3 linked regions of the Magnetococcus marinus MC-1 genome follow. The protein of the gene in region 2 interacts with the protein of the main gene of each other region in a pairwise test. Links are inferred from orthologs where the notes say so. Each region holds a gene or a part of one and is shown on either strand. Other genes may lie near its edges. The genes, in order: ribD, accC and cysM.

The links.
Region 1: the proteins of accC (region 2) and ribD interact in binary tests that used the Escherichia coli proteins (3 or more experiments, as listed by UniProt). The link is inferred for Magnetococcus marinus MC-1 from one-to-one orthologs.
Region 3: the proteins of accC (region 2) and cysM interact in binary tests that used the Escherichia coli proteins (3 or more experiments, as listed by UniProt). The link is inferred for Magnetococcus marinus MC-1 from one-to-one orthologs.

Annotation. Positions count from the first base shown.
Region 1 is NC_008576.1:180,470-184,453, forward strand. What follows is about bases 700-3,540. They hold ribD (bifunctional diaminohydroxyphosphoribosylaminopyrimidine deaminase/5-amino-6-(5-phosphoribosylamino)uracil reductase RibD), read right to left. Parts: upstream 2,765-3,540; coding sequence 1,634-2,764; downstream 700-1,633. Other genes in these bases: MMC1_RS00855 (bifunctional 3,4-dihydroxy-2-butanone-4-phosphate synthase/GTP cyclohydrolase II), read right to left, coding at 700-744; MMC1_RS00860 (riboflavin synthase), read right to left, coding at 755-1,426; glyA (serine hydroxymethyltransferase), read right to left, coding at 2,943-3,540. Outside these bases: more of MMC1_RS00855, read right to left, coding at 1-699; more of glyA, read right to left, coding at 3,541-3,984. UniProt on the Escherichia coli protein: Converts 2,5-diamino-6-(ribosylamino)-4(3h)-pyrimidinone 5'-phosphate into 5-amino-6-(ribosylamino)-2,4(1h,3h)-pyrimidinedione 5'-phosphate.
Region 2 is NC_008576.1:791,411-802,015, reverse strand. Bases 1,004-3,929 are described here. They hold accC (acetyl-CoA carboxylase biotin carboxylase subunit), read left to right. Parts: upstream 1,004-1,760; coding sequence 1,761-3,098; downstream 3,099-3,929. Other genes in these bases: MMC1_RS03405 (phosphoribosyltransferase), read left to right, coding at 3,164-3,742; accB (acetyl-CoA carboxylase biotin carboxyl carrier protein), read left to right, coding at 1,268-1,756; aroQ (type II 3-dehydroquinate dehydratase), read left to right, coding at 1,004-1,256. Also shown: MMC1_RS03425 (hypothetical protein), read left to right, coding at 1-417; more of aroQ, read left to right, coding at 786-1,003; MMC1_RS03400 (ComEC/Rec2 family competence protein), read left to right, coding at 4,840-5,985; MMC1_RS03395 (ThiF family adenylyltransferase), read left to right, coding at 5,975-7,366; tnpC (IS66 family transposase), read right to left, coding at 7,388-8,968; IS66 family insertion sequence element accessory protein TnpB, read right to left, coding at 9,004-9,363; IS66 family insertion sequence element accessory protein TnpA, read right to left, coding at 9,363-9,704; MMC1_RS03375 (Mov34/MPN/PAD-1 family protein), read left to right, coding at 9,845-10,605. UniProt on the Escherichia coli protein: This protein is a component of the acetyl coenzyme A carboxylase complex; first, biotin carboxylase catalyzes the carboxylation of the carrier protein and then the transcarboxylase transfers the carboxyl group to form malonyl-CoA.
Region 3 is NC_008576.1:2,565,229-2,575,834, forward strand. The notes cover bases 7,680-10,606. They hold cysM (cysteine synthase CysM), read right to left. Parts: upstream 9,625-10,606; coding sequence 8,734-9,624; downstream 7,680-8,733. Other genes in these bases: MMC1_RS10750 (ParA family protein), read left to right, coding at 7,680-8,047; MMC1_RS10755 (hypothetical protein), read left to right, coding at 8,213-8,584; MMC1_RS10765 (ABC transporter ATP-binding protein), read left to right, coding at 9,727-10,368; MMC1_RS10770 (ABC transporter permease), read left to right, coding at 10,365-10,606. Outside these bases: MMC1_RS10700 (PAS domain-containing sensor histidine kinase), read left to right, coding at 1-1,201; MMC1_RS10705 (response regulator), read left to right, coding at 1,198-1,818; MMC1_RS10710 (STAS domain-containing protein), read left to right, coding at 2,068-2,382; MMC1_RS10715 (hypothetical protein), read right to left, coding at 2,390-3,577; MMC1_RS10720 (hypothetical protein), read left to right, coding at 3,994-4,215; MMC1_RS10725 (undecaprenyl-diphosphate phosphatase), read right to left, coding at 4,403-5,215; MMC1_RS10730 (heavy-metal-associated domain-containing protein), read left to right, coding at 5,305-5,523; tRNA pseudouridine(38-40) synthase TruA, read right to left, coding at 5,625-6,410; MMC1_RS22080 (RnfH family protein), read right to left, coding at 6,502-6,999; more of MMC1_RS10750, read left to right, coding at 7,274-7,679. UniProt on the Escherichia coli protein: Two cysteine synthase enzymes are found. Both catalyze the same reaction. Cysteine synthase B can also use thiosulfate in place of sulfide to give cysteine thiosulfonate as a product.

The sequences.
Region 1 (3,984 bases), 620 kb from region 2 along the record:
ACCATCATCCACATTGCCCTTAACCAACGCCACATGCTGGTGTTGATCCACATCATTGGTATAGGCCACCAATTTCCACTCACCACCATAGGCACTCGGTAGCCGTGTCTCCACCGCACGATGCACCAATTGTTCAGTCTGACGACGATAGGCAATCAAATCCGCAATGGTCCCCAGTTTGATCCCCATCTGCTTGGCCAACGGAATCAAATCCGGCACCCGCGCCATGGTGCCGTCATCCTTCAAAATCTCGCAAATCACCGCCGCCGGCTTTAAACCACTCAGCCGTGCCAAATCCACCGAAGCCTCTGTGTGACCAGCCCGCACCAAAACCCCACCATCCTTAGCCACCAGTGGAAAAACATGACCCGGACGCGATATATCCTCCGGGCCGCTGGTGTCCGCAATGGCGGCCTCAATGGTACGCGCCCGATCCTGCGCCGAAATGCCCGTCGTAACCCCTACCTTAGCCTCAATGGAGACCGTAAAGGCGGTCTTAAACTTGGCGTCATTATCCACCACCATTAAAGGCAGTTGTAGCTTCTCGACCCGTGCCTGCGTCAGGGAGAGGCAAATCAAACCCCGACCATGCTTGGTCATAAAGTTAACCGCTGGCGCGTCGCAAAACTCCGCCGCAACAATCAGGTCGCCCTCATTTTCACGGTTCTCATCATCAACCAAGATAACCATCTTACCTTGGCGAAAATCTTCCAGTATTTCCGTAATGGAATTGAAATCGGACATAGTACCGTCTTTAAGCAAATCCGCGCTCTTTTAAGAACGCTTCCGTGATGCCGTGGTCGCTACCCTTAACCGCGCAGTTGCCACCCCGACGTAAGAGCCGCTCAACATAACGACCCAAGAGATCTGTCTCTACATTCACCCGACCGCCCACCGCAAGCCCGCCCAAGGTGGTCTTGCGCTGTGTCAGCGGAATAACATTGATCGAAAACCGTGTGGCATCCTCACCATCGGCAACCTGATTGACCGTTAAGCTAATCCCGTCAATGGCTATAGAGCCCTTGGGTATAATATAGCGCCCAATCTCTCCCGGCACACGGAACCAAAGTTCCATCGAACCGCCACGGGGCTGCTGCGACTCCAACCACCCCACCGCGTCCACATGGCCCTGCACCAAATGCCCGTCCAGACGCCCCCCCATGCGCAGGGCGCGTTCCAGATTAACCGCAGCACCCACCTGTAGGGCAGCAAACGTGGTTTTGGCAACAGACTCCTGAGAAACTTCCACCGTAAACTGACGACCCGCCATCTGCGTCACCGTCAAACAGGCACCACTTACCGCAATAGAGTCCCCCAACTTAACCTCAGCCATGGGCAGATCACTCTGCACAGAAAGTTGCCACTCACCATGACCCTTTCTCAGCGCCGCCACCTGACCAACCGTCTCAATTAATCCTGTAAACATGGTTCGCGCTCTCCATTGAAACAGGCTATCCATGCCCCAGATCGTGGATCATCCACCCTACAACGGCAACAACCATGCAAGGTAAATCTATAAAAAGAACCGTTCAACACGACCCATCGCCGCGATTATCCTCCAAATGAGGATAAAATAGAAAGAAAACCCCACCAAACCCGCCGCCAAATATGGCTCAGTTGGGCATCCTCCCCCTTAGCCTTCGGTGGCACCATACACCACGCAGCCCTCAACCAACAGATCCCCATCCAGCGAGGTCAGGGTAACATGGTCCAATCGCGGTGCTTCCGTCAATTTAGCCGCCCCCAAGCTATCCAATATACCCGACGCCTCACGTCCACCAATCAACATCGGGGCCATGAACAGCGCAATCCGGTCCACCAGCCTTTTGTCCAATAAAGCACCGGATAATACACCACCAGCCTCAGCCAACACGCTGGTAATCTCGCGCTTCGCCAATTTTTCCATCAGATCGTAAAGATCTACCCGTCCTGTATCATCCTCGGCGCACATGATCACCTCAACGCCGGGCAGCAAAGCAAACAGCGCACGCTTCTCCTCTGGAGCCCGTAAGGTGGTGGCCACCCATACCGGCGCGGTGGAGTCAGGATTGATAACCCCCGCATTTTCAGAAAGTTTTAAGCTGCTGTCCACCACAACCCGGATTGGATCCCGTCCCCCCTTTAACCGGCAGGTAAGTCGTGGATCATCCGCCAGCACGGTTTGAATGCCGGTTAAAATCACATCATGGGTATCGCGCAAACGGTGGCCTCGTTTACGGGCAGCTTCGCCAGTAATCCACTGGCTATGGCGCTCGCGGGTAGCGGTTTTACCATCCAGAGAGGCCGCCGATTTCAGCGTAACCATGGGTCGATTGTGCAAAATACGGGTAATAAACGGACGGATCAACATCTGGGCGGCTTCTTCCCGCACCCCTACCTGCACCACCACCCCCGCCTGTTTCAAGCGTTGAAAACCCTGACCAGAGACCAGCGGATTCGGATCTTCCATGGCAGCCACCACCCGCCGAATGCCTGCTTTAATCAGCCCTTCACAGCAGGGTGGTGTGCGGCCATGATGACTGCATGGTTCCAGGGTCACATAAGCGGTAGCCCCACGGGCCGCCTCGCCGGCCATACGCAGAGCCTCAACCTCAGCATGGGGGCCGCCAGCCTTGCGGTGCCACCCTCTGCCGATGATGCGATCCTCTTTTACAATCACACAGCCCACGGTAGGGTTGGGTCGTGTGCGCCCTAGGCCGCGTGCGGCCAAACGTAAGGCGTGGTCCATATAGGCGCGATCTTTACCAGCATCGGGTTTGGCCATGATCTCTACCCTCAGACGGTGGCGATATTGGAACCGGAATGATACAAAGCGGTGGTAAGATATGGCTAGGCATCCATACAACCAGCAGCCCAGCACCCCATGAATGGCTCAGGGTAGGGGACGCATTTAGCCCAATTCAACAGACCAAATGCGCCGCCTTATGTGATGAAGATCCCTGTTAAATGTCTGCGTAGATTGGGAATTTTTGGCACAAAGCATCCACTTCTTTATGCACCTCAGCCTCAATGGCCGGATCTCCCGCACCGCCGCTGGCTGCTACCGCATCCACCACCCGCACGATCAGGCGACCCACCGCACGAAAGGCCTCTTCATCAAATCCACGGGTGGTCGCAGCGGGGGTACCAAGGCGTACACCCGAGGTGATGAAAGGACTGCGTGGATCGTTGGGGATGGCGTTTTTATTACAGGTTAGACCTGCCCGCTCCAACGCATGTTCCGTATCTTTGCCGGTGATATCGCGGCTGGTAAGATCCACCAACATAAGATGGTTGTCTGTCCCGCCGGAGACGATACGCAGTCCCCCCTCCACCAATACCTCAGCCAAGGCGACAGCATTTTTACGCACCTGTTGAGTGTAGATCTTAAATTCAGGTGAGAGCGCCTCTTTAAAAGCCACCGCTTTAGCGGCAATCACATGCATCAACGGGCCACCCTGAATACCGGGGAAGATCTTGGAGTTGATCTTTTTCGCCAGCTCTTCATCGTTGGTTAAAATCATACCGCCACGGGGACCGCGCAGGGTCTTATGGGTGGTGGTGGTCACAATATCGGCATGGGGGAAGGGGCTGGGGTGTTCGCCGGTGGCCACTAAACCGGCAAAGTGCGCCATATCCACCACCAGTTTGGCACCCACGGCATCGCAGATTTCACGAAATTTGGCAAAATCAATGATACGGCTGTAGGCCGAGGCACCCGCAACGATAATGGCGGGTTTATGCTCCATGGCCAAGGCTTGCACCTGATCAAAGTCGATGCGCTCAGACTCTCCATTCAAGCCATACTGCACCGCATTGTAGATCTGGCCGGAAAAGTTAACCTTGGCACCGTGGGTCAAATGTCCACCATGGGCCAGCGACATGCCCAGGATGGTGGAACCCGCCGGGGCAATGGCCATAAAGGCTGCCATGTTGGCCTGGGAACCGGAGTGGGGTTGAACGTTGGCGTAGGCGCAACCAAAGAGCTGCTTGGCCCGTTCGATG
Region 2 (10,605 bases):
ACCCTCAATCGTTCGGTGCAGGCCCAACAGCCCCAGCCGGAAGCGCCACCCCCTGCCTGCGCCACCCCAGAGCCTGCTATCATCGAGCCCGTGGTCGAACCCAGCACAGCAGCGCAACCCACACCCCCTGCGACCACCAGCATAGACGAACGCCCCTTGCCCATACCTAACGAACCCTTGGCGGTAGCCCCCCAAGCAGCCCAGCCCTTAGAACCCTTATCCATAGCGGCGCCAACGCCCACACCGCCGGATCAACCGCTGGATGAAGAGCAGCAGATGCAACTATGGCGTCTACAGGGCATGCTTGGACGCATCTACGTTTATGACTTTATGAGCAAGACCCGCAACCAGCAAAAGCAGCGCCTGACCGGGCTACTGCAACAAGTAGAAAGCTATCGGACACAAAACAGGCCTTAACATACAGCCCTGCATATAGGCCAGGGCATTTGGCCGCTTTTACCGATATTTAGAGGAAATATTTAAAAAAGGCGCAAAATTCTCCTATTTTGCGCCTTTTTTTGTGTAACCCTCTCATTGCCCTAACCAACCGGTGAAGGCTTGAGAAAAATAGCTTTTCCTCGCTGTTTCTGCCCAAAAAATGCATTTTTTACAGATTTTTTATAAAAAATCATAAAATTTTGCGATTTTTCCCTGAACCTTTTGACGAACCGCTCTATACTGTCCGGGCGACGGGGTGAAGACCCTTTTTGATAACCTGTGTCGGAACGTGCCGGTCGCACTGTTTTACTTCGCTGCCGACAGTGAAGCAACGGAAGGGCAAAACGATGTCCCCATCCAAACCATGGCGCATATTGGTGCTCAACGGCCCCAACCTAAATATGTTGGGTAAACGTGAGGCATCCCTCTACGGCCACGAAACGCTGGCCGATGTCGAGGTGCTGTGCGCCGCAAAAGCCGCACAACTGGGGGCACAACTGGCCTTTTACCAATCCAATTATGAAGGGGCGTTGGTGGAGCGCATCCAACAGGCCCGGGAAGATGCCGATCTGATCGTCATTAATCCCGCCGCCTATACCCACACCTCGGTAGCCATCCGTGATGCCCTGTTGGCCGCAGAAAAACCGGTGGTGGAGATCCACATTAGCAACATCCACAAACGGGAACCCTTCAGACACCACTCTTACGTTAGCGACATCGCCCTGGGACAGGTGGTTGGGCTGGGCATACGTGGTTATGCATACGCCATGGAAGCCGGCATCACCCACCTTGAGAGTCAGGTAGCATCTAAGCCATAAGGAAGCGTAATATGGATCTCAAAGAGATTCGTCAATTGATCAAAATGCTCGACGACACCGATGTGTCGGAGATTGAAGTTTGTCAGGAGGGCAGCACGGTGCGTATCAGCCGTGGCATACAACCCACCTATATGACAGCCCCACCCCAGCACTATATGGCCCCACCCCAGCACTATATGGCCCAAGCACCGGGCTATCATGGCGCACCGGCTGCGGCACCCGCTCTGGCCACTGCCGAGACCAGCAGCGATCGGGGCAATGCCGTGGTGGTCACCTCACCGATGGTGGGCACTTTCTACAAATCCCCCTCCCCGGATGCCGCCGCCTTTGTTAAAGAGGGTGAAATGGTGGAAAAAGGCCAGGTGCTCTGCATCATCGAAGCGATGAAGCTTATGAATGAGATCGAATCCGAACACTCCGGGCGGCTGGTGAAAATTTTAGTGGACAATGCCAGCCCGGTCGAGTTTGGTGAAGAGCTATTCCTCATCGAGCCGGTGTAACGCCATGTTTAAGAAAGTATTAATCGCCAACCGGGGCGAAATCGCCCTGCGGGTGCATCGCGCCTGTAAAGAGTTGGGCATTCAAACGGTGGCCATTCACTCCACCGCCGATGCCGACTCGATGCATGTTAAGGTGGCCGACGAGTCCGTCTGTGTAGGTCCCCCCTCCTCCATGGACTCCTACCTCAACATCTCTTCCATCATGGCGGCGGCTGAGGTGTCGGATGCCGAAGCGATCCATCCTGGATATGGTTTTCTTTCAGAAAATCCAGAGTTTGCCGAGATTGTCAAAGCCTCTGGCCTGACCTTTATTGGCCCCGAACCGGAAGTAATCCGGCTGATGGGCAACAAGGTGCAGGCGCGTAAAACCATGATTGCCGCCGGGGTACCGGTGGTGCAGGGCAGCGAAGGTGCCGTCAATAGCGAAGAGGATGCCCTGCGTATTGCCCGTGAAATTGGTTTTCCGGTCATCATCAAGGCCGTTGGCGGCGGCGGTGGACGGGGTATGAAGGTGGTGCATGCCGAGGCGGGCTTGATCCGCGCCTACACGGTAGCCCGCAACGAAGCCCGGCAGTTTTTCCGCAACGACGCCATCTATATTGAAAAATATCTGGAAGCTCCCCGCCATGTGGAGATCCAGATTATGTGCGACCGTCACGGCAATGCTGTACACTTGGGCGAGCGGGACTGCTCGTTGCAGCGGCGTCACCAGAAAATTTTGGAAGAGGCTCCCTCTCCAGCGGTCTCACCAGAAGAGCGCCATAGATTGGGCACCCTCGCGGCCAAGGCGGCCCATGCTGTGGGTTATGAAGGGGCGGGCACCTTTGAGTTCCTCTACGACAAGGGCAACTTTTACTTCTTGGAGATGAACACCCGTATTCAGGTGGAACACCCGGTTACGGAGATGGTCACGGGCATGGATCTGGTTAAAGAGCAGATCCGTATTGCCGCCAATCTGCCCATGAGCTTTACCCAGGAAGATATTGTCATGCGCGGCCACTCCATCGAGTGCCGCATCAATGCCGAGGATTCAGAGACCTTTCTCCCCTCGCCCGGGCTGATTACAGAGTATCATGCGCCGGGTGGTGGTGGGGTGCGGGTGGATTCCAACTGCTACACCGGGTATCGCATTCCCCCGCATTATGACTCGATGATCGGCAAGTTGATTGTGCATGGGCGCAATCGTGAAGAGGCCGTAACCCGCATGCGGCGGGCGTTGGATGAGTATATCATCTGCGGCATTTCCACCACCATTCCCCTGCACCAGCGCATTATGCAGGATGCCACCTTTATTAGTGGCACCTATGACCTGCACTTTCTGGAGCGTTTTTTAGGAAAGTGAGCCAGCGGCACACGAGCGGGTCTTTGGTACGGCATCAAAGGCCCGTTTTTTTTATTAGAATAGGGATGACCGTGACCCAAAACGCCGAAGCCAAAGCCAATCTGGATCATCTGGAACCCTTTATTGACCGCGCCCATATTGCACTGCGGGTTGCGGAACTGGGGGTGCAGATACGTGGCGATATGGTGGGCAAAGACCCCGTTTTTCTGGTGGTCTTAAAGGGGGGCTTTGTATTTGCCGCCGACTTAATGCGGGCGCTGGATCATACGGTGCCGGTGGCTTTTACCAATGCCCGTCCCTGTGCCCACCTGCCCATTTTTAGCCGCGAAGATGAAGATTTGTTGCGGGGTAAAGATATATGGGTGGTGGACGCCCTGTTGGACCAAGGCCACAGCGCCATGCGCCTTATGCAGGGCTTACAGCCGTTGCAGCCGACCTCCATACAGTTTGCGGTATTACTGCACAAAACCGTTGAGCGTGCGGAAAAAATACCTGTCCGCTATGTGGGTTTTGAGGTGCCCGATACCCGGCTGGTGGGCTATGGGCTGGATGAAAATCAGCAATTTCGCGGCATGCGCAATCTCTACGCTTGGTGGCCATACGCGCAGGCTATTCGCGCCGACGAGCCCGAAGAGTTCCTGTAACCCCCCCCGGCCCACCGCCGCCTTGCTTCTTTGATCAGATAGGCACCCAACCCTCCTCCTCGCCCACAGCGTCACAACAGCACCGCAGGTGGAGAATTTCGATTAGGGACGCGCGCGATATACATGACTACGTATTAAACGCGATCATACCAGTGTTGAAAAGAATATAAATGACATTTACATGGGCGCATATCCTGCCAGCATAGTACTTTTTTGCCTAATTTTAAAAGGATTTCATATAAATTTGAGAAGAAGCTCCGGCTACGGGCAAGGTGTTTGAAAAAACAGCGTGAGAAGTCGATTGATTATAGATTTTATTGAGGAACTTGAAAACTGTTTAGGGAGAAGGTTGAGGCGAGTGAAGCCTGGGCCAAACCCCAAAAGTAAAGATTAAAAGACAGGAAAGGTGTTGGCTGATGCACATTTACCTGGAATTACGTAACTGTCTCCGGAATTACGGAGGAGTTCGAGAAGGAATACGCCATTCGCGCTGGAGGCGAATCGGTCAATGCGGCACTCAAGACGGCTCATGGCCTGGGGAAGGTCTGGACCCGGCGCCTTCAGCGAGTAACCTTTGCGGTCACAATGAAAGCTCTGGCCAGCAATGTGAAGCGCTTCCTGCGCTACCAGTGCGTCCAAATGGCCGGGAAAGAGCAAAAAGTGGAGCCTGTTCCGGCGTAATGGGGTAGAATACCCCTCGTTTCACGCTGAAATCGGCTCCGTAAAGAGGGATCAGAGAAGGGCCGTGTGGGGGTCCATAGCCGTTTTGCAGGATTTTCTTATCACGCAGTCGACTGGCCAGGGAATACACTCAAGCTCAAGCGGGCTTTTTTCGGGGGGCTCAAGCGTATGTCCCCGGAACTCCTCCCAAACGTATGTCCCCGGAACTCCTCCCCCCGCATTAAGTGTATGTCCCCGGATCTAGCATTAAATTTCAACAGAGCTCGGGACATCCCCATACAATCAAACAGGACTCAGAAATGCGAAAGTCAATTTCACTGAACACAAAAATGAAAATGGCTGAAGATGGTAGGATGGTCCAGTGTGTGTCGTGATATAGGATCAACAAGGTCTCTGTGATAAAGGGATATATAGATATGCTTAATAAGTCTGGAGTGATCTTTTGGCCCGTTGGAACAGGGGATAGCACGAGTATCGTGATCCAAGAAGGGGTCGTTCTCCAAGTAGACTTGCGCGATCTGAAAATGGCCGATGAAACCGGTGATGACCACGCCACATTGATTGATGCGTTGGCAGCAAACTTGCCGAAGGTTGAAGGCAAACCGTATCTCTCTGCTTTTGCTCTTACACACCCTGACAAGGACCACATTCTAGGTTTTGAAGAGTTGCTCGATAGGGTGACCATTGGTGAGATCTGGTTTACACCAAGGGTGTTTATTGAGCATGACCAGGACTTGTGTGACGATGCCGTTGCGTTCAAAAATGAAGCCGAACGACGTGTCCAAGAAATGATTAAATCAAATGGTGATGTGGGGGCAGGAGAGCGCGTCCAACTTATCGGTTACAATACGCTACTTGAAATGGAAGAATTCAAGAATTTTCCAGAAGATCGGCTAACTGTTCCGGGTAACTCAATCACAGAGATTGATGGGAATAATTATGAAGGTGGGTTCAATGCCTTTATCCACGCTCCTTTTGCGGAAGAAATAGTAGGCGACCGAAATGACACAAGCATGTGTATGCAGATTGTGCTCGGTAATGATCCCTCTCAAGGGGGAGTTTTACTTTTTGGCGACATAGCTTATCCACGCATTCGTAGGATATTTGATGCAACTAGAGAGGCTGGAAATGAAGAGTATCTGAAGTGGAAGGTATTTTTGGCCCCACACCATTGTAGTAAGTCGGCCATGTATCAAACTGAGGACGACAAGGAGGTTCTCAAACAGGATATGCTGGACGACCTTGCTGAATTCCAGGTCGAAGGTGGTGTCATTGTTGCCAGCAGCGAAAAAATTCCGTCTCAGAATTCGTCAGGAGACAATCCGCCGCATGCCAAGGCCAAGAGTCGCTATGAAGAGGTCGCAGACAATGGGTTTCTATGTACTCACGAAGACGGAGGAAAAGGTGCACCCCTTGTGTTCCAGGCTGAGGGTGGAACGCTAACTACCTCAGATCTTGCCGAAGCTGCGTTTACTGGATCAACCAGCAGACTGGCCACGGCTGTTGATGAAGCTCGTGGTTCAGACAGCCCCCCCTCGGAACAGGTCGGATATGGTGACTGAATGTCTATCATGGGGGCAACAACTTGCTCTGGAGCAAGTTGCGGATATTGTCGCAGCTAGCAATGGAACAGTCGAACTGGTGCAAATAGATCCGCCAACATCTGAAGGCGACACTCTGTTATTGCGCGTATCCATTGATACAAGTGATTACACGTTTCAAAAAGGTGGATTAAAATTCCGGAAGCGTGAAGGGTTTCACATACGTGTGTCATCCCGGTTCCCAATAGAGCCCCCTATTGCGAAATTTACACATCAACGTTTTATGGGGCAGGCTCATGTCCAATGGGGAAATCAGATTTGTCTTTATCTTGCGACCGACGTTGAATGGTCTGCAAGTGACGGCATGTTTGGCTTCATCAAACGGCTAGATCAATGGCTAGGTGATGCTGCTCAAGATCAGTTGGATCCTGACGACGCCCCACTGCATCCGCCAGCTGTATATCATAGCTCTGACACGAAATTTTCCGTTGAAATCGATACGCCGGAACTGGCAGATGGGGCTTCTCCCTGGATCGGAACTGCCAAGCTGAGAAAGCGAAACGACCATTGTCTTGATGTTTTCGAGTGGGCTGAGATACCAAATTCGCTTTCAAGAAGTGAGAAATATGCTGCTGTAATTTTGCTTGGCCAATCGATGCCAATGGAGTTCCCAAACACTGTAGATAAACTCATTACTACATTTCAAAGCTGCAATATCTCTTTTGGTCTGCTTTTTTCTGTCTTAAGATTATTTTCCCTGCACCAGAATTCTGGTGACCCGCTTTATTTTATTATCGGGGCCCCAATGCGCCGCCGAAAGGCAGGCGAGCCGCTACGTCAACACCTGACAGCTTGGAAAATAGATATTGAATATGTTACGGCTTTACACACCATTGTATTAGAAAAGGAAAGTGAAGCTGCTGACAAAGCGTGGGAGCTCATCAATGAATGGGCTTGCAATGCTACAACAGAATGGTGCCGTGTTTATGACAACCGCCCTGAAGTTACATTTAGGCGTGATCAAGAAACGAATGCGAGTTGGTTTTTGGGGAAGAGTGTCGTCTTGCTTGGATGTGGTGCCCTCGGTTCACACTTTGGAGAGTATTTGATTCGTGCAGGAGTTACAAAGCTACGTCTTATAGATTACTCGAATGTCCATCCTGGCATTCTTGTCCGGCAGCAATTCAAATATAGGCAAGTGGGGTATTCAAAAAATAGCGCCCTGTCTATGACACTTGAATCAATCAACCCGAAAGCAGATATAGATCACAAATTTTTCGATCTTACACAGGGCTGGCCTGAATCACTGTCTCTAGATGAATTTGACCTTGTGATTGATGCGACAGCTTCCAGGAGAGTTGCTGCTGCCCTCCAACTAGATTGGATAGCTCTTATTTCGTAAGCGCCCATTTATCCCCATCAACTACCCTGCCGGTTCAGCAGCAGATTTCAAATTCCACGGGAGCAACAAGTCGAACTCATCCACGGTTTGCGCTGTGGCGAGGCCCTCAAAGACCTTTGTGAGATAGACGAAGGGCTCCCAACCATTGGCTTTGGCCGTTTCAATCAAACTGTAGAGGTTTGCCGAGGCCTTTGCACCTCGAACAGAGTTGCTGAAGAGCCAATTTTTCCTGCCAATCACAAAGGGGCGAATGGCGTTCTCGGCTCTGTTGTTGTCAATTTCCAGGCGTCCATCATCAAGATATCGAATCAGAGAGGACCACTGATTGGTCAGATATCCCATCGCTTCGCCGAGTTTGCTTTTCGGTAACACCCCTGCTCGATTATCTTCCAGCCAGGTTTTCAACTCATCGATAATGGGGCGGGAACGCTCCTGGCGCACCTTGTAACGTCGCTCTGGAGTAGCCTCTTCCTCACGCAGATCCTTTTCCACAGCGTACAGTTTCCGGATCAGCGACAGTGCCTGCCCAGCCTTGCCTATCTTGCCTTTTTTGGATTTTCCCAACGCTTTGATCGCCTCGTCGAATTGACGACGGGCATGCGCAAAACACCCCATCAGGATCACATCTTCCTGCGCACCCACACCCAGATAACCTGCATACCCATCCGTTTGCAACCAGCCTTTATAGCCCGCCAACAGCCGTTTCGGAACCTCGGCACCGCGTGTGGGATCGTAATCAAACAAAATCACCGGACTACCCGGGGGACCACCTCGCTGTACCCACATATAGGAGTTGCTGGCTGCAACTTTATCTTTTTCCTTAAGCACTTGAATCGTAGTTTCATCCATCTGCAGGATATCGTAATCCAGCATCTTGTCCCGCATCAGATTGATCAACGGCTGCACCAGTTGGCCGCACTGGATCATCCAATTGGCCAGCGTGGTTCGACAGACATCAATCCCTGCACGGGTCAGAATGGCGCCCTGTCGATAGAGCGGTAACCCATCGGCATACTTGGATACCGCCACATGGGCCAATAGAGCAGCTGTAGCCAACGCCTTGGGAATGGGACGTTTGGGTGTAGGGGCCGTCTTCACGCCCTGTTTGCAATGAGGACAGCCATATTTGATCTGGATGTGCCGCAATACCTGCACCTTGGCCGGAATAATATCCAGTTGCTCGCTGGTCTCACGGCCAATCTCGACCAAATGGTGACCATCCAGGCCACAAACCAATGCCGACTCAGGCAACTCATGAATGATATCCACCCGGGGTAGCCACTCTGGCAATGGCTTGCGCCCTTTGGACTTCACTTTGCGGCTATGGGCAGGAACCTGGATCTCTTCGGCATCCTCTTCAGGTTCCTCGGCAGCCGTCACTTCTGCCTCATCGAACAGACCCAACTGACGGGGATCGCTCTTCTCACTGGAACGCCCAAACCGCTTGGCAATGAGAATATTCAGCTTCTCCCTCAGAAGCTGGGCTTCATGCTCCATACGCTTGCTTTTGTCCTGTAAAAGGACATTTTCAGCCTGCAAGGAAAGTATTATTTCCCGCAAAGCGGCAGGGTCATCAGGGAGTGTCTTTGGTAGCGTTTTCATAGCCGAAATTATACCAAAAAAACCGCCTTAACACTCTATACAATCGAAGAAAAATGCAGTTTATTGTGACCCTTCATTGCCGCCAGGTTGTAGCCATCAAGTAGCCAATTCAGCTGCCGCCCCGTGATTTGGATTTCTGCGGCACCTCCCTGGCGCAACCAGTGAAATCGGTCCTTTTCCAGCCGCTTTTGCCACAGGCAGAAGCCATTACGTTCCCAGTAAAGGATTTTCACCTTGTCCAATGATCGATTGCGAAACACGAACAGAGCCTCATCAAAGGGATTCAACTCCAGTTCTGCCTCCACCAATGCAGCCAGTCCGTTGATCCCCTTCCTGAAATCCACCGGCTCCAAACAAAGATGGACGACAGAAATATCCGGCGATGGGCGCATCATCACAAGGCTGCCACAGATCGCAGGACAGAGAGCAAGCTCTCGCCACCATTCCCTGACCACTCCACCGTCATACCATTTGGGAACTGAATCCGGCAGACCCCTGCTGAAGACTTTGAACTCAATTCCAATCGCTGAAAACGTCGCTTGCCTGATCCTGACTCTTCCAGAAAACCCATTTGCGTCAGCTTGCGCTTCCAAAAATACAACGATGGAAGGCTCAGCTTATGGACTTCAGCGTACTCCTTAATGGTGCCGACCTCAGAACGACAACTGCGTAAATGATCCAGCCAGTACCGCTGCTTCTCACTCAGCACAGACGCCTCAATTGATTTGTCTTCCATGTTCGCCTCCTAAAATTTTGAATTTCAGAAAGCGTGACATACCTTCAGATCAAACTGAACCCTGGGGATAAATGGGCGCTTACCTTATTTCAACGCCACCGACCCTCAGATGCACCATCAGTGATGATGCGTCTCTAGGAATGGCCTTCCTTAAAATGCCAAAGGCCGGTTTTGGCCCGTCCGACTTAATGCGAAAAACAAAATTGGCTGCATTCCATACAGATGGGCTAAGTGATTTCGCTGGTTCGTTCTGGCCGCAAGGGCAACAGGAGCGGGGGTTTCAGCCTGAACCGGGTTGCTCTGAGCCAACCTTTGTTGGATCAGCAGCTGATATCGCTTTCTTCGCATCGTCCTTTTTTAATTTTGCAGCAAGCGTGCTCCAGAGAGAAACTGATTATGTGGCAAAAGCTCTGTTTGTGTCCGCACAAAATGATCGCCGACCAATAGAGTCTCGCGTAGTTGACCTTGGAGTAGAGGATCTGAGTGAAGATGTAAACTATCAGTATCGTGTGTCTATTTCTCTAAGTGCAAGAAAGGGAGTGGAAAGCGAGATAGCATCAAATGCTCGGTCTGGTAACCGAACAAACGAAACTGGTGGCCTATTACTCGGTGAGATTGATGATTCACTTCAAAGTATCTATATCGATATTGCGACTGGCCCTCCACCTGATAGTCATAAGTCACCACAGCGTTTTCTATGCGGTGTTGAAGGGACAAAGGATCAGTGTTCGTTTTATGCGAACCGTAGTGGGAATTCCACTAAATTCGTTGGTGTATGGCATACCCACCCAGTTTCGATGCCGAATGCGAGCGATGTAGATCTTGAAGCAATAGCTCAGATTCTACATGCGCAAGAAAAAACACCCCGCCACGTCGTTATGTTGATTGTTGGTTTTGCAAC
Region 3 (10,606 bases), 1.8 Mb from region 2 along the record:
GCGTCAACAGGTGGAGAGGCTGTTCCGTGAAATTGCGGCTCAGCAGAGCCCGCTGGAAATTTTTACCAGCACCATGCTCCACACCAAAACGGGGCGACAAGTGATTTTAGAGACCAACGGCGTGCCCTTTTACGATCATCAGGGGCGGTTTAAGGGGTACCAGGGCATCTCTCGGGATGTCACCTTACGGCATAACTATGAAGCCTCGTTAAAACAGTCTAACCAGCGTTTGCAAAGAGTTTTGGATGGCCTCGATGCCTTGGTCAGAGTAACCTCGCTGGATCAGCAGGAGAATTTTTTTATCAATGCCATGGCCCAACAGCACCTGCACATCCTACCCTGCACCCAGCAGACACTGCATATGGATGACACCCTGCGCCAGAGCCTCTGTGATGAAAACGCCTTGATCCATCCCGACGGAGAACCGACACGGCGCATCTCTGGAGAATATTTTCATCCCACCGAAAAGAGTTGGTATGCGGTGCGTGTGCTGGCCATTCGCTGGGTGGATCATCGCTTGGCCCGTTTGGAGATTATCACCGATATTACAGAAAAAAAGGCGTTGCAAGAGTCCCTGCGCCACCTAAAAAATAAACTTGAAATTGAAGAGCGTAAACGGCTGGGCAACCTGCTGCATGAGAGCATTTGCCAATCGTTACAAGCGATTAAGCTTGGCTTAGAGATGAAAAGTCTGGTGGCCGAGCAAGCCAGTATTTCCCTAAAAGATGAGGTCGGGGAGTTACAGGATTGCATTGGTCAACTGCGGGATATTACCACCGTGCTGCGCCCCTCCTTTTTAGAGCGTATGAACTTAGAGGAAGCAACCCGTTGGTGGTGTCACCGCCTAAGCCGTAACTGGGAGGGCACCCTAGATCTACACACATCCGGTAATTTTAATGAACTGGACGCAGAGATCACCTACAATCTATTCCGTATTCTCCAGGAAGGCTTAACCAACGCCCTCAAGCATGCTCAAGCCAAGGTTTTACAGATTGAGCTCAGTCATGTAGAAGGCGAAGGTTTTACCTTGGTGGTTGCCGATGATGGTGTGGGTATGGACCTAGCCCAAACCCGGCGCACAGCCAAGGGGTTGGGGCTCTCTATTATTTATGAACAGGCCGAGCGACTGGGTGGTACGGCTCATTTTACCACAGCCCCCCAGCAAGGGCTCATTATCGCAGTGAGGGTGCCAGAAGCATGATTCGCATTATTATGGCCGACGATCATACCATTTTTCGCCAAGGCTTGGCCCACCTACTTAGTGCCCATCAAGAATTAGAAATTGTGGGTGAGGCTGGTCGCGGTGATGACGCCTTACAGCTCATCCGTGATCTCAATCCCGATGTGGCTTTGTTAGATATCTCCATGCCCGGCTTAAATGGCCTGGATGTGGTCAAAAGGGTGGTGGAGGAAAAACGCCCTACCCGCCTCTTGCTGCTTACCATGCATGATGACCCTACCTTAGCAATTAAAGCAGAACAGGCTGGCGCATTGGGTTATGTGGTTAAGGATAATGCCTTCTCCGAACTGTTGGACGCCATTCTAGCGGTGGCAGCCGGTAAGCGGTTTGTCAGTGAAGTGGTCGCCGAAAAGGTCAACGAGCTCGAACGGCTGGATGACCTGCCCGTGCAACTCTCCCCCCGTGAAAAAGAGGTGGTCAGGCTTGTTGCCGATGGTCAAACCAATAAAGAGATCGCCCGTAGCCTGGGCATAAGCCCCAAAACCGTCGATACCCACCGCACCCGGTTGATGCGTAAACTCAACCTGCATACCACCGCCGATGTGGTGCGTTATGCCATGCGTATGGGTCTGGTTTAATCCACCCTACCCACAGCCGCGACACGCTGCCCGTGGCACCGCCATGCTGTGTGGGCATGCTAGGCTCTTGGTCATGCAGGGAGGTAAGATGAAGCGGGCCGTCATCACAACCCATGCGTCGAATGGGGAAAAGCCGCACTATTCTCTTGAAAGCCATTGTTAAGACATCTATCGTGTAATCTTGGATCGTTTTTTACCCATCCATTTTTTTTGCAACCATTTACTTCTACTTAATTGGGAATCATTTGCATGGAGATCCAGCAAAGCATAGATGCCGAACGGGTCGTACTGGTTCTGAGGGGGGATCTCAACCATTGCGCCCACCAAACCTTTATGAGGGTAATCCACAGCCTCAGCCCTGACACCCGCTGTACCATCCACTTAGATATGGTAGCGTCCATTGATAGCGCGGGTCTTGGTATGTTGCTGGTACTCTTTGAACAGTTGGGTAGCAAACCCAAAACGGTGCTCCTCTGCAACCCCTGCCGGCAGGTGGCGGGTGCCCTAAGAAACAGTAATTTCTATGCCCTGTTTGAGATCCGGGATGACTGCCCCATGCGTTAAAACAGCCTTACAGGTTTTTTTCCGTTACCATTCTAAGGTTATCCAATTTTAAGGCCGAAGCAACATGCTGTAGCGCTTTGTGGGCCGCCTGCGCTGCCATTGGCCCCAAATACAGACGCATCAGCTGTCCCTTGTAATAGTCCCGCTCGACAAAGTGGTCGGGGCTAATGGCCAGCAAATTACTCACCTGCAATTTCATGCTGGTCATGGCCTGCACGTCGCTAAAACTCCCCAAATAGATCAGTCGCATGGCTTGATCGCCCTGCACGCGTTGGGTACGAATAATGGTAATAGGCTGTAGCTTGAGCGTGCTCTTTTCAACCTTGGCAACGGCTGCCGTTGGCTGTGCGGTTAGGCTCTGGGAGGCCACACTAACAACCGGCTGAGCCGAGCCAAGCCACGCAGGCAAATAATAGGTCTGCATGGGAATCTGCTTAGCATCGCCTACCCTCTCTTCACGGCTATTGCTTGGCGCAGTAAGCGCCGCAACCTGCTTAGCATCGCCTACCCTCTCTTCACGGCTATTGCTTGGCGCGGTGGCTTGGTCAAGATCGTCGGTCTCGGCCTCTGTTGGCATGTGCCCTGGCTCTGCGTGCTGTGGGAGGGCGGGCATGGTTATACCCGTGGGAATGCTTGGTTGCTCCGGGGCCACCAGCGTAGGCTCTGTTGCGGCGTTGTCACGGACAAACAGCGCCATATCCATCTGGTTATGCTGCAACCATGCTTGGTTGGCATCCTTCTCCACGGGTACCGCCATATTGAGCGCGCCACAATAAATGGCAAAACGCTGCTTCATCTCCTGCATCTCTTGCTGGGCATTTTGGTAGGCTTGATGGGTGCTATTTAGATACTGCTCCGATAAAACACGGGCCTCTTCCAACACCTTAAAGAGCGCGGCAGACGGCACCCCTTGAAGCTGCAAGGCGTTAACTTGCCCGTCAATTCCCTTTAAATGTTGCTGAGCTTGTTGGCGTTGCTGTTGGAGTTCGGCGACACGTTTTTCATGATTCCCCAAAACTTGACGCCCCTCCTTACACTCCAACTGCTGCTGGATTTGAGCGGGGAAAAAGGAGGCTAAGGCTTGGTTCACGGGATTTTCAAGCGCACCCGCAGGGGCGCTCCAACCCACCAGCAGCGTCAAGAGAGCCCACCGTAGCCAGATCCAACTCTGCTGTTTATCCCTACCCCGTTCCATGGGGACCTCCCGCTTAACGACTCAATGTGTGTCCTACATGGCTGCCCGCAGGCTTGTTTAAAGCGCTTTTTGCCCTCAGCAGAGCCTTTCTTTATATTCTTGATTCTACGCAGCCTATATTTTTATGCACGCACTGCGCCAAAAGAATTTTTTACACATCATATCATTTAGTTATGATTTTTTAATACCGACTATCCAGCACCTAACCAAGGGTCGGGCAAGAGGGGCAATCATGCATCCATAAAGGCTAGCTGTGGAAAGGCCTGGCAGCGCATGACGGGGGAGGCTCTACCAAGTGAAACATTGGTAAACAGGGGGATTGAGCCTATGGAAGGGGCATGGAACTTGCTGCTCTAATCTCCAAGGCTAGCTGGCCTTACTTGTAACACGATGCGCACCCCTAAAGGAGAAGTGCCATGGCAGGCATAGAATCCATTACCCTGACCCAAGAAGAACTTTCGCTCCTGAACCAGGCCAAACATCATCTCAACCGGGTTCTCAACTTACTCAACACCATGGATGGTGCCGCTGTTTCGGCCCATACCGTCGGCGGTCTTGCTGTCCACATTCAAGAGACCGTTGCGCAAATGGACCGCGTGCTGGATCGACCCAGCCTTAGCGCATCCATGCCCCAATAGGCTACACCCCCACCCAGGCAGCGACTTCCCCCGCCTGGGTGGGGGATTGCAACCCTCAACCGTTTTGGTTACACCCACTCAGCCAACGCTTCTTGCACCGCAATCCTCTTGATAAAGCGACCCTTATTTTCTCCCCACCGAGGGGGCGCTCAGGCCATTCCATCCGCCGTTTCGCGGGTATAAAGGGCTAGCCCAGTGTGGCGAAAATCACCACACCCAAAACCACCCGGTAGACCACAAAGGGGGTCATGGTCTGGCGCTTTAACCACGCCAGCAAGCCGTGAATGACCATATAAGCCGAGAGGCCAGAAACACAAAATCCCACCCCTAAAAAATAGAGCTCGTCCCCCTGCATGGGGTGTGCGAAAAGATCTTTAAGATCCAGCAGGGCCGCCAAAATCCCCACGGGGATCGCCATTAAAAACGAAAACCGTGCCGCAGCCTCGCGGGTAAGCCCCAGCATCAGACCCGCCGTCATGGTTACACCAGAGCGTGAAGTACCTGGGATCAGAGCAAAAGCCTGGGCAATACCGATGATGCCAACCTGCCGCCAGCTTAAAGCACTGCCATCATTGTTGCATCGACCTTGACGATCGGCCCACCACAGCAGCAAGCCAAACAGGATGGAGGTGGTGGCAATAATCATGGGATCCCGCGCCACGGTGGCCACCCAATCCTTACAGGCCAACCCCACCAGCCCGACGGGTATGGTCGCCAGTGCCAATTGGAGCACCAAGTGGCTTTCTGCATTGGCTTGACGCCACGCCCTAGGCGCACATAGCAACCTCCAGCCCCCGCGCAACATCTGCCCCACCTCACGCCGAAAATAGAGCATGACGGCGGCCAATGAACCACTGTTGGCCGCAATATCAAAGACCAAACCCTGATCTTGCCAACCCAACAGATAGGGGGTCAAAATAAGATGGCCCGAAGAGCTGATGGGTAGGAATTCGGTTATTCCCTGAATCAGCGCCAAAATGGCCGCATTAAAAAGATCCATATTCCCTTCCTTATGCTAGAGCCTGTTGACCCCTGCCCATGGTGGGCTTAACATGGCAAATCGTTCAAAATATGCAAGGAGCTGAAACCATGGCACAATTAACACTAGCCGTCGCGGGCATGACCTGCCAACACTGTGTAAAAGCCGTCACCCAGGTCGCCATGGGGGTGGATGGTGTTGTTGACTGCGACATTGATCTACAAGCGGCCACCGTCACCCTGACCTTAGCCGCTGATGCGGACACCGCCAACGTGGGTGAACGCGCCGCCAGCGCCATCCGTGCCGAAGGTTACCCCGTCGAAGCGTAAGCTTGGTTTATCAGGCATGCACAAGGACCAGCAGCGGCGCACCAGCGGTTGCCTGCTGGCCCTTGTACATGCCACGTCCACCCACCACTTTGTAAAGTGGGCTAAATCTTAGGGGTTATGGGAGGGCACGGCTCACCTTGGTCGCCGGGGTAGCAGATATGGGTTAAATAGAGCCCCCATGCCGGCGCCGTAGGCCCCGCCTGTACCCGATCCCTAGCCGCCAACAGCTCTGCCACCCGTGCCACGGGCCAATCCCCTTTCCCCACCAATACCAAGGTCCCAACTAAATTACGCACCATGTGTTGCAAAAAGGCATTGGCACCAATGCTTACCTGCCACTCATCACCCCTCTGCTGCCACTGGATCAAGCGCATAAATTTGACCGGGCTTTTCGATTGGCAACCCGCCGCCCGAAAGCTGCTAAAATCGTGGGTGCCCAACAGCAGGGCACTGGCCTCTGCCAAACGCTCTGCATCCAACAAATAGGGATAGTGCCACACCCGACTGCGTTCCAAAGCTGGGGGAATTTTACGGGTGTTAATACGGTAAAGATATTGCCGATAATAGGCATCGTAGCGGGCATGAAAGCTCTCTGCCACCGGTTGGCAAGCCAATACCGCGATGCTGTGGGGGGTGCGCACATTGAGAATACGTAGATAGGTCGCTGCATCCCGATGGGCCGGGGCGTCAAAATGGGCCACCTGACCGGTGGCGTGCACCCCAGCGTCGGTACGCCCAGAGCCATGTACCCGAATGGGTTCGTTATGCAAAGGGGCCAGCGCCTGCTCTAGCGCCTGCTGGACCGAAGGCGCGTTTTGCTGCGATTGCCAACCGCTAAAGGCGCTGCCATCAAACTCCACCGTTATACGAAACCGCTGCAATCCCACTTGCTTCAACCGCTTCCCCCCACTCATCTATAAAAAACGGCCCTTCCAATCCGGAAGAGCCGTCTTATACGCTACCCCATAAGCCGGGTGATCATGCATGCTCAGCCTTGTTAGCCGCATCTTTGGCTTTTTTGGCCGCGGCGGCTTTGGCCTTGATGGCGGCAATTTTGGCGGCTTTATCGTCGGCTGAGGCTGCCTCCGGTTGAGCATCCTCGCCCTTGGCGGCTTTGGCCGCTGCGGCCTTGGCTTTAATGGCCGCTATCTTTGCCGCTTTATCTGCATCTCCTGCGGCAGCCTCGGCCCCTTGAGCAGGTTTTTCTGCCACGCTCTTGGCTGCGGGACGCTCTTTTTTCTTGGGCTTACCTTTGGCTGGCCGGTAGATCTCGACCCGATCACCCTCTTCTAATACTTGATCATTCTCCACCAACTTGGCGTAGATACCCAGCTTTTGCTCGGCCAGATTAATATCTGGAAACTTACTCAAAATACCCGAGCGCTCTACCGCCTGCTGAGCGGTGGTTCCCTCGGGAACCTCAAACTCTAGCAGCAATTGACGATTAGGTTGGGCATAGGTCACCGCAACACGCATGGTCGACTCCTCACAAATTGCATTACCATCATGCTGTCACACAACCCACATTAAGGTGTTATACTCATGTACCACCATGAAATGATGGTACTGTGCCAGCTATGGTATGCTGTTCGATGGGTGGGATCACCCTGCCAAACACCTACAACAAACCGGATGCATCATAACCACTCTGTCAGACCCTTTCAACGGTTCTCTCATTGACTGTGCGCAAAGAGATAGCGAAAATGGGTCTCTTACATGCCACGGGCACCTAGGAAGGTCGAAGATTAAAATGACAGTTTATGCGGTCTACAATATCAAAGGCGGTGTAGGAAAGACCACCAGCACGGTTAATCTTTCTTACCTCTCCGCGCGCCAAAATGATCCCACCCTCATTTGGGATCTCGACCCCCAGGCGGGCACCAGCTTTTATCTTGGCGTTAAGCCCAAGGTTAAAGGGGGTGGCCGTGGGTTGCTAGAGAACCGTCACGACCTGGATGTACTGCTGCGCATGACCGGTTATCCCAACCTTGACCTACTGCCTGCGGATCTTTCCTACCGCCATTTTGATACCCTACTGAGCGAACAGCGTAAGCCGCTAGAGGGGATCAAGCGTGTACTCAAGCCCCTGCGCAAAGAGTATGAAAATATTTTTTTAGACTGCCCGCCCGGCCTGACCTTGCTTTCTGAAAGCATCTTTGAGGTGGCCGATGTGCTACTGGTACCGCTCATTCCCACCACCCTATCCCTGCGAGCCTACAATCGGTTGGTGCGTTTTCTGAGCAAGCAAGAGCACAAAAAAATGTTGCTACTGCCCTTCTTTAACCTCGTCAACCTAAACAAGCCCATCCATAAGGTGGTTAGCCAGACTGTGCCCAGCAAACATGCCATCTTTTGCCGTCATTTTATTGAAGAGTCCAACTTGATCGAAGCCATGGGGGTTAAACGCGCCCCCGTCACCAGCTTTGCCAAGGGCACCCCCGACGCCACCCGCTATGAAGAGCTGTGGAACGAGGTGCAAAACCGTTATAAAAATCATACTAAGTGGCTTGGGAAAAACAGTTAGACTAACTTGACACACAGCGTTTGCAAGGTTTTTACAAACACATCACACAGACATAGTGACATTAGTTTTTAAACTTGCACCCTCTGAGCGCATTGACGCATTTCGCCTAGCTGCGTATACTGGAAAAAATGGCCGATAATTAACCATATCACCGCTGGAGCTGCCATGCCCTGTAATGGAGCGGGTACCTGTTGCATCGTGCAAAGTTTTCAGAGAATCATTAATCCCGAAGTTCTGAAGGGCAAGGCCCGTGCGCCCATTTTTATCGCCAAGGAGGGTTACACTCCCTGCCCCAACCTGGAGATCGAGGAGCACGATCACTATATCAGCCGGCGCTGTTTAGCGGAAAATCACCCAAATTTTCATGAGACAGACTGCTACCACCTCATGTCGGTACTGGCTACCACCCGGGAAGATGGTCGCTGCTCAATGTCCCTGCACAACCATTTTAGTGCCAAAAAAGAGGTGCTGCAAATGCTGGAGATGATGAATAACAAGCCAAACGCTCCGCTGATTATCATCAAATCGGTTCCATGAAAAGAGATTCACCCAGGGTCCAAGCCCGCTATCTTGTTTAACGGGCGGGCCATGCCCGCCCCCAACGACCCACGCCCCCCAGCCTAGCCCGGTTTACCCTCCCCATCATGGGGCAATAAAAAGTGGGAGAGCCTTCTCCTTTACCCATTTCAGAGAAACAGATCGGTCGAAAGGTAGCGATCCCCCCGATCTGGAATAATCACCACCACCGTGCCGGGCTGGCTTAACCCCTGGCAAACCTTGAGCGCCGCCGCCACCGCCCCACCCGCTGAGAGGCCGCAAAAAAGCCCTTCATCCCGCGCCAAACGGCGGGTCATCTCTCGCGCTTCGGCGGTGTTGACGTCCAAAATGGTATCCACCCGGGATGGCTCAAAGATTTTTGGCATATAGGCTTGTGGCCAGCGACGAATGCCCGCAATTTGCGACCCCTCATCTGGCTGCACACCGATAATCTGAATTTGCGGGTTACGCTCTTTTAAGGCCCGCGAAACCCCCATGATGGTCCCTGTGGTCCCCATGGCGCTCACAAAATGGGTAATCTGCCCCTGGGTATCGCGCCAGATTTCCGGACCCGTGGTGCGGTAGTGGGCACCCCAATTATCCGCATTGGAAAATTGGTCCAGCTTAATCCCCTCGCCATTGGCGACCTTGGCATTAACCAGATCAATGGCCCCCTCCATACCCTGCTCCGCCGTGACCAGCAGAAAATCCGCACCATAAGCCGCCATGGTGGCGCGGCGCTCCAGGGTCATCGTCTCGGGCATGACCAAGGTAAGCTGGTACCCGCGACGTGCCGCCATCATCGCCAAGGCGATGCCGGTATTGCCACTGGTGGCCTCAAAAATACGGGTCTCCCGGTTGAGCACACCCCGCTGCTCCGCCCCCATGAACATGCCATAGGCGGCACGATCCTTGACCGACCCCCCCGGATTATTACCCTCCACCTTAGCCAACAGCTTAACCCCCTCGACACACCCCTTGACCACACGATCAAGATCTACCAAAGGTGTGTTGCCGATCAATGATTCCAAGGTGGCCATGGTGTAAGCTCTCCAGGTTGGCGTGGTAAATGTCCGTATAGCCCTTATTGTACGACCCCTATTGTACAGCTAAGTACAGAGCAAAGAAAAGAGCCTTTTCAAATGAACCACACACAAACATTGGAGATAGATCCCCAAGCGGGACTCTCCCTGAGCGGCTTTATCCTGCCTGACGGGCACGCCTTGGCGCTGCGTCTTGCGCCGGGCACATGCTGTGCCATTATGGGTCCTTCGGGCAGTGGCAAATCCTTGTTGCTCCGCGCCATTTGTGATCTGGACCCTCACACGGCCCAGGTGCAGTGGCAAGGAGCATGGCAGCAGCAGACCCCTGCCCCCCAATGGCGTAGCCGCGTGGCCTACCTACCCGCTGAGAGCGCTTGGTGGCATGATCGCGTGGGTGAGCACTTTACCGATTCTGACGCAGCCATCCCCCTGCTTCAGGCGCTGCACTTGGAACCGGCCTGTTTATCCTGGTCCATGCACCGTACCTCCAGCGGCGAACGGCAACGCATGGCCATTGCTCGTCTGCTGGCCCGCCAACCTCAACTGTTGCTGTTGGACGAACCCACCGCCAATCTGGATGCCACCCGTACCCAGTTGGTTGAGCAGCTATTCAACCGCTATCGAACCCACCACCAGACCACGCTGTTATGGATCACCCATGATCTGGCTCAGGCCAAACGGGTTGCCACCCAGATCATTGAACTGACCCCTGGCCACGGTTTTCGTGAGGTGCAACCATGAATGCTCTCCCCATCACCCCTTGGGAACTCAGCCTCGCGGCACTGCTGGTATTGGCCATGGCCGCAACCAGCATCGCCTTACAGCTAAACCTGGGCAAGCGCATTCTTATGGCCGCAACCCGCACCGTTATTCAGCTTACCCTGTTGGGATTGGTGCTCAAGACCTTGTTTGCCCAAACCCATTGGGGCTGGGTCGCGCTGATGGGGAGCGTCATGCTCTTGGCCGCCGGACGCGAGGC